Regions from separate parts of the Arthrobacter sp. MDT2-3 genome, predicted to be linked through region 2. Evidence: riboswitches for the same ligand, from Rfam matches in the RefSeq annotation. Region 2 holds a riboswitch; the other holds the start of a gene.
The links. Region 2 has a riboswitch for thiamine pyrophosphate ahead of AC5RUQ_RS19445 (bifunctional hydroxymethylpyrimidine kinase/phosphomethylpyrimidine kinase). Riboswitches for the same ligand answer to the same signal wherever they lie in the genome.

Region 1 (3,656 bases), on a different contig from region 2:
GGTAAGGGTCAATCCCAGCTCCCCGGCTGAGCGCCAGCGTGGCGGAAACATTGCCGTCTAGGGGCTCCAGCAGCCCGGCGAGGGTCAGCGCGAATGTCGACTTTCCCGCGCCGTTGGGCCCGGTGATGGCCAGCGCCTGCCCGGCCCGGACCTGCGCGGAAATGCCCTGCTGCACCGGCACCGGCGGCACCTTCCGGAAGCGCTTGCGGCGCGGACGTTCACGCGACACCGCCAGCTCCTCGGCGGCAAGCAGCAGGTCGCCAGTCCCGGGAGCCGAAGCGGCAGCACGCAGACGCGTCGGCGGGACGTAGCCGGGCACCCAGACTCCGGCCGCGATCAGCATGCTCCGGGCTTCGCTGAGGACCTGATCCGGCGGCCCGTCCAACAGCACGGCGGAATCGGTCGACGAGCCGGGCTGCAGCACCACAATCCGGTCAACCAGGTCCTTCCACACCGCCACGCGGTGCTCCACCACCACCAACGTTGCCCCGGTTTTGTCGAGGCAGCGGCCCACGGCGTCGCGCACCTCCACCACGCCGGCAGGGTCCAGGTTGGCGGTTGGCTCATCGAGGAGGATCAGCCCCGGCCGCATGGCAAGGATGCCCGCCAACGCAAGGCGCTGCTTCTGCCCGCCGGACAGTGCCGACGTCGGATGGTCCAACGGCAGGTGGGAAAGCCCGACGTCGTCCAGCGCCTCGTGCACGCGAGCCCAGATGTCATCGCGGGGCACGGCAAGGTTCTCGGCGCCGAAGGCGACGTCGTCACCTACGCGCGAGAGAACAACCTGGGTCTCCGGGTCCTGCTGCATCAGCCCGGCCCGGCCGCGCTGCTCCCGGGGGGAAGCGCCGTCGATCAGCAGCGACCCGGACTCATCGGAATCGCCGGCGTCAGCGTCGTCGGCATGTGCGTCCCCCAGCACCCCAGCCAGCGCGTGGAGGAGCGTGGACTTGCCTGCGCCGGACGGGCCCAGCAGCAGGACGCGTTCACCCGGTTGGATGTCCAGGTCGAGGGCACGGACAGCGGGTTTGGAGCGGCCGGCATGCCGCCAGCCCCAGCCTCTGGCCGTGACTGCAGCCGGCCGCGCCGCCACCGCAGAGCTGTGGAGGGAAGGAGCAGTCATCAGGAGAAGACGGGCTCCGATGCTGCCTTGCGTGACGCAAAGGAGCTCAGGACGCCGGTCCTCGCCAGGCCGCGGGTGGCGATCCACGACAGGGCTCCTGCGATCACGGCCCCGGAAATGGCGGTGAAGATGATGTAGGCCAGCTTGTCCCCGCCGGAGTAGGCGATGTTCCAGCCCCACGGCGCGAACGAATCGTTCAGGCCGCAGAAAAGTCCGGCAGCGGCGCCGGCGAGCAGGGCTACCGGCAGGTTGAACTTCCGGTACACGAAGATCGCGAAGACGATCTCGGCGCCCAGGCCCTGGACAAACCCGGAGAACAGCACCGAGGCGCCGTACTGCGAGCCCATGAGCAGTTCGCCGGTGGCCGCCACGGTCTCGCAGAACAGTGCGGCGCCCGGCTTGCGGATGATGAGCATGCCCAGCACCGCGGGGATCATCCAGCCGCCGGCCAACAAGCCGGTAAGCGGTGGATAGACGGCGTTCATAGGTGCCGAGACTGCGGCTGCGCCCTGGGACCAGGCCCAGAAAATGACGCCGCCGGCGATGGCGATGAGGGCTGCCACCACGATGTCCACAACGCGCCAGGACTTGCTGGTGGTCTTCTTGATTGCTGTCGTTGCCATGCGATCCTCCTGAGGAACAGGAGGGGAAAGTGGATACAGCAACCGGCGCTGCCGCCGTTGCCGCACACTTCGAGAACTCGACTCCCTTGCGCCGGTACTAACCGGATCAGGTTCGAGGGTCTGCGGCTGTCCGCACTCTCAGCGCCCACCTGCGGTCCCTGGCATGGCCAGTGATGCCCGACGGCGGCGCTCCCCTGTCGTTGAATGTTTCTGTCGGTAAATAATCGCCCTTGTGGGCGGGGTCCAGTTTACACCGGAGGAGGGGTAGATTGTGGGCCATGACTGCCAATTCCCCGCATGTGACCGAGTTCGATCCGGATTCCGATGCCATCCAGCAGGAAGGATCCCTGCAAGCGCTCATCGCCCGGATCGAAGGCGAAATCCACGAGCTACAGTTTCCCGGCTTCTCCCTGGACGATGCACTCAACCTCGGGCTGCTGCTGGTGGAGCTGGGCAAGGAGGGCCAGTTTTCCATCGCGATAGACATCACCAAGGGTGAGCAGGTCCTGTTCCATGTGGCGCTGCCCGGCGCCACCCCGGACAACGAGCACTGGATCCGTGCGAAGCAGCGCACGGCCGCCCGGTATGAGGTGCCTTCCCTGCTGGTGGGGCTGCGCGCCCGGCTCAAGGGCGGACGGATCGAGGACAACGCCTGGTTCGATCAAAGCCGGTATGCGGCCCACGGCGGCTCCTTCCCGGTCTACGTCACAGGGGTGGGCGCAGTCGCAACCGTGACCGTCTCAGGGCTTCCCCAGGTGCAGGACCATGACCTGGTGGTACAGGCCCTGCGCGAGATCCTCGGTTCCATGCGGGCGGACTGACCTCCAGTGGGCGGACGGACTGCAGCATCAAAGCGGACTATGGACGCCGCGAAATGCTGGGAGTACATTCGAGGCCAGCGGCCGGAGTTCCAAACAGGAGGACGCCATGATCGGTCCTGCAGCCGAAAACCAAGTGCGTGCGGCGGTGGACAAGGCAGCCGAGGAAATGATCTATATCGGCCCGGACCACCCTTACTATCCACTGCTGGCGGAACTTGTGTCCGCCGTCGGGAAGGCCTGGCAGCAAGGGTACGAGCACGGACGCCGGGGCGGGCACCGGGCCAACCCCTATGTGTGGAGTACCTCGGAGGGGTGAGTGCCACCACCGGCAGCGGGGTCCGCCGCGTGCTGGCTGTCCGCCAGATGGAAAGCGTACTTAGCTTTTATTAGTAATCATGCTTACTATGTTGTCTCCCGGCTTTTGAGGAGACAGGACAATGACAGTCAGCACCCGGGCCACCGGAGCAAGGACCGGCCTGCAGAAGGCAGCGCTTGCAACGGGCGCCCTCTTCCTCCTGGTGGGTGTCCTGGGATTCATCCCCGGGATCACCAGCAATTATGAAGCCCTGGGCTTGGCCGGGCACGGCTCCGGGGCCTTGCTGTTGGGAGTTTTCCAGGTGTCCATCCTGCACAATATCGTGCACGCGGCCTTCGGGGCGGCGGGACTGTTGCTGGCCCGGACCCACCAGCAGGCAAGGAGCTTCCTCATCTACGGGGGCGTTGTCTACCTGGTCCTTTGGCTGTACGGACTCCTGGTGGGTGATCAAACCCCCGCCAACTTTGTCCCCCTCAACGGCGCCGACAATTGGCTGCACTTGGCCCTAGGCTTGGGCATGATCATCCTGGCCATCCTGCTGTCACCGCGGACCACCCCAAAAACGCCGCCCCGGACCTGACCCGCCGGCCAAACCGAAACCGTCACCGTCGACGCCGCAGCACAGGCAGCACCGGCAGTACCACTGCCACCCATAAGGAGCATCATGAAAATCCCCGAAGCCCGAGGCCCCCTTAGCAGCGCCCTTTTTACTTCCCTGGCCGTTGGCGCCGGCACCGACGACGCCACGACGCGCGTCGAAGAACTGCGCCGGCTGG
Region 2 (3,656 bases):
ACCATGGCGGCGCGGTCCGCGGCCGAGGCCAAGCGTGCCGCTTCGTCCACGATCGCAATGGCCCTGCGGGTGGCAGCTGCGAAGTCTTCGTCCGCGTAGGTGCGCAGCCAGTCCGCGTACGGGTGCGCCGGCGGTTCACCGGCGGCAACGAACCGGGCGTAAAGCGCTGCTCCCACCTCGGCGTAGAGCCAGAAGCAGGGCAAAACGGCCGCCGCCACGACCGCATAACTGCCCGACGCCGATGCCGCCGTCAGGTGGTCCACGTAGGACTTCGTAACAGGGCCAAGCCCGGGCTGCACGGTTCGCGTGCTCAGCCAGGAGCGGTGCAGCTCCGACTCGACTTCCAGGCACTGCCGGGCAGAGGCCGCCCAGAAGAGCTGCTCCGCCTCGGTGGGTGCCAGTGCACTGGCCCTGGCCAGCACGCGCGAATAGCCGTTGAGGTAGATGGCATCCTGGGCGAGGTAGTACGCGAACTCCTTCTCGCCCAGGCTGCCCGAGGCCAGGTTGCGGATGAAGTCCAGGGCATGGATGTCGTCCAGGTCCTGCTGCGCCTCACGCCAGAGTATGGCGGCGAAGCTCCCTTCGGAAAGCAGCGGCTGCTGGTGGTGGAAGTGGTGCACCGGCCCGTTGCCTGTTCCCACCTCCAGTGTTCCGGATGCCTCCAGCGCGCCGGCCAGCCAGGGTTTGACTTCACGGAGGGAAACCTCCCAGTCCCCCAGCCGTGCCTGCGCCGTTGCCATGGCAGAGGACAGTGAACAGCCAGTGCCATGGCTGTTCCGCGTTGCCACCCGCTCCCCCGGCACCACCACCACTTCGTCGGACAGAAGGCCTGAGGTGTTGACCAACGCGTCGGGGCACTCGTCACCGATCAGGTGGCCGCCCTTGACCAGCACAGTGGCGCCGGTGGCAGCAGCGAGGGCGCGGCCTTGTTCCAGGGCCCCGGTCCAGGTGTCCTGCAGTTGGCCCCCAACGAGCATGGCGAGCTCTGCCAGGTTTGGGGTGATGAGGTGCGCCAGCGGAAGGAGCCCGCGCAGTGCCGCTTCGGCAGATTCCTGCAGGAGCCGGTCGCCGCTGGTGGCCACCATCACCGGGTCCAGGACCACGACGGCGGGGCGCACCTTCCGGATCCATGCCACCACTGCCTCGATCACCTCGGCACTGCCCAGCATTCCAATTTTCACGGCGTCGATGCCGATGTCGTCACTGACCGCCTCCAGCTGCTGGCTCAGGAACTTTGCGGGCGGCACATGGACGGATCGGACTCCGCGGGTGTTCTGGGCGGTCAGGGCAGTGATGGCAGCCATCCCGTAACCGCCGAGCGCGGCGATGCTCTTCAGGTCGGCTTGTATACCGGCGCCGCCGGAAGGGTCGGAACCTGCTATGGAAAGGACCCGGGGTACGGGCCTGCCTGGGCGTGTTGGTGCAGCAGTGAATATTGCCGAGGAGGCAGTGGGCATTACAAGAGTCGTAGACAAGAGACATCCCTTCGCCGGTGCTAGCCGGACAGGTTCAACGGGTGTGAATCTCAGCCGGCTCTCTGCGCGGCACCCCGTGTCGGTTCCCCAGCCTAGCTTTTTTGCCTGGCCCAGGCCGAAGGTGACACATTGCGACCGGGCGCCGTGCACTGAAATGCCGACCTGTCGCCGCATGGCTGGCGCTACACACGAAAATGCCCGGCCGGCCACTGTTGTGGCTGGCCGGGCATCTACTTACCGGTAACGCTTAGAGCTCCGAGGCCGGAACTCCGACGCCCAGGATGATGGGCGCCTCGGCCGGCTTCCTGGTGCCGGCATTGCCGTCACTGGAGCCGCCGGCACCGGCCGGTTCGGGGGCCTTTGCCTCGTGGGTATGCCCTGTGCCGGCTGCCGCCACGTTTTCGTGATGCTGCACAGTGGTTTCGTTTGCAGCTCCTTGGGCACGGCTGGCACTGCGGTTGCGCCGCGGCCGGCGCTGCCGGGACTGCTCCAGCGTGTGGTCGCTGTAGTCCTTCGCCGGTGCTGCAGCAGCGGGCGCCTGTACCGGCGCTGTCGATTGCACGGGCTCCACCGGTTTCTGCTCCGGTTCTGCCTGCTCGGGCTGGTCTTCGGCAGGTGCCGGCTGGCCAAGGTGGGCGAAGGCCTCCGCAAGCCGGTCCAGGGTCAGGGCAGGCTTCTGCTGCGGCTCTTCAGCGTGCTCAACGAACGGCAGCACCACCTTCTCGCCGCCGAAGGTCAGCACGGCAGCCTGACGCGCTTCGTCGTCGCGCTTCGCAGCCTCCGCTGCGGAGGCAGCGGCGGGCTGGTCGGCGGCCGCCTGCTTGGCTGCCGCCACTTCGTCGTCGTGCAGGTGGGCTGCATGCGCGGCGGCGGCGATGTTGGCAAGGGCCAGCCTTGTGGCCTCCGCCTTGGCATGCCGTTCAGCGTCCGAGGGGTCAGGGTGCACCGTGTGGACGTGCACGGCTGCTGCTGCCGGGGCAACCTCCGGCTGCTGGCCACCGCGGCCCCGCCGGCGTTTGCGGTCCGGGCGCGCGCCGGGCTGGTTGTTGTCGACGCGCTGGGCGTCGTTGCGGTGGCCTTCGCTGCGGGCCTCCGGCCTGCTGTCCGTCCGCTGGATGTGGTGCTCGGCGGCCACAATGTTGGCCCGCCGGTGCTCCACGGGGTCGTCGTGGGTTACCACGCCGCGGCCCGCGCACGCTTCGCACTGCTCGCCGAAGACTTCGAGGAGCCCGGTACCCATCCGCTTGCGCGTCATCTGCACGAGGCCAAGTGACGTAACTTCCGCAACCTGGTGCTTGGTCCGGTCGCGTCCCAGGCATTCCACCATGCGGCGGAGCACGAGGTCGCGGTTGGATTCCAGGACCATGTCGATGAAGTCGATGACGATAATGCCGCCGATATCGCGGAGGCGGAGCTGGCGGACGACTTCTTCCGCAGCCTCAAGGTTGTTTTTGGTCACCGTCTCTTCGAGGTTGCCGCCGCTGCCCGTGAACTTGCCGGTGTTGACGTCCACTACGGTCATGGCCTCGGTGCGGTCAATCACCAGCGAACCGCCGGAGGGCAGGAAGACCTTGCGTTCGAGCGCCTTGTGGATCTGCTCGTCGATGCGCCAGGCAGCGAAGATGTCCTGGTCCTTGGTCCACTTCTCAAGGCGGCCCACCAGGTCCGGCGCTACGTACGTAACGTAGGCCTCGATGGTGTCCCAGGCTTCCTCGCCCGAGACGATCAGCTTGGAGAAGTCCTCGTTGAAGACGTCGCGGACCACCTTGATGGTGAGGTCCGGTTCGCCGTAGAGCAATTCAGGGGCAAGGATCTTCGTGGACTTCGACTGGCTCTCGATGCCCTCCCACTGCGCGCGCAGCCGGTTGATGTCGTGCGTCAGCTCTTCCTCGGAAGCGCCTTCGGCCGCGGTGCGGACGATGACGCCGGCTTGCTCCGGGAGGCGGTCCTTGAGGATGCGCTTGAGGCGGTTGCGTTCGACGTCGGGCAGCTTGCGCGAAATGCCGGTCATGGAACCGCCGGGCACGTACACCAGGTAGCGGCCAGGCAGCGAGATCTGGCTGGTCAGGCGTGCGCCCTTGTGTCCCACGGGGTCCTTAGTCACCTGGACCAGGACGGTGTCGCCGGACTTGAGGGCGTTTTCGATGCGCCGCTGCTTGCCCTCGAGGTTCACCGCTTCCC

Region 1: it holds a riboswitch for thiamine pyrophosphate, as region 2 does, so the genes downstream of both, AC5RUQ_RS14735 (ECF transporter S component) here and AC5RUQ_RS19445 (bifunctional hydroxymethylpyrimidine kinase/phosphomethylpyrimidine kinase) in region 2, are expected to answer to the same signal.

What each region holds. Positions count from the first base shown of each region.
Region 1 covers NZ_JBNHFS010000004.1:424,868-428,523, forward strand. The annotation lists gene AC5RUQ_RS14730 (ABC transporter ATP-binding protein) at 1-1,120, opposite strand, end outside; gene AC5RUQ_RS14735 (ECF transporter S component) at 1,120-1,743, opposite strand; TPP riboswitch at 1,809-1,949, opposite strand; gene AC5RUQ_RS14740 (heme-degrading domain-containing protein) at 2,022-2,564, shown strand; gene AC5RUQ_RS14745 (hypothetical protein) at 2,671-2,880, shown strand; gene AC5RUQ_RS14750 (DUF4383 domain-containing protein) at 3,002-3,460, shown strand; gene AC5RUQ_RS14755 (iron-containing redox enzyme family protein) at 3,545-3,656, shown strand, end outside.
Region 2 covers NZ_JBNHFS010000008.1:114,308-117,963, forward strand. The annotation lists gene AC5RUQ_RS19445 (bifunctional hydroxymethylpyrimidine kinase/phosphomethylpyrimidine kinase) at 1-1,457, opposite strand, end outside; TPP riboswitch at 1,465-1,562, opposite strand; gene AC5RUQ_RS19450 (Rne/Rng family ribonuclease) at 1,723-3,656, opposite strand, start outside.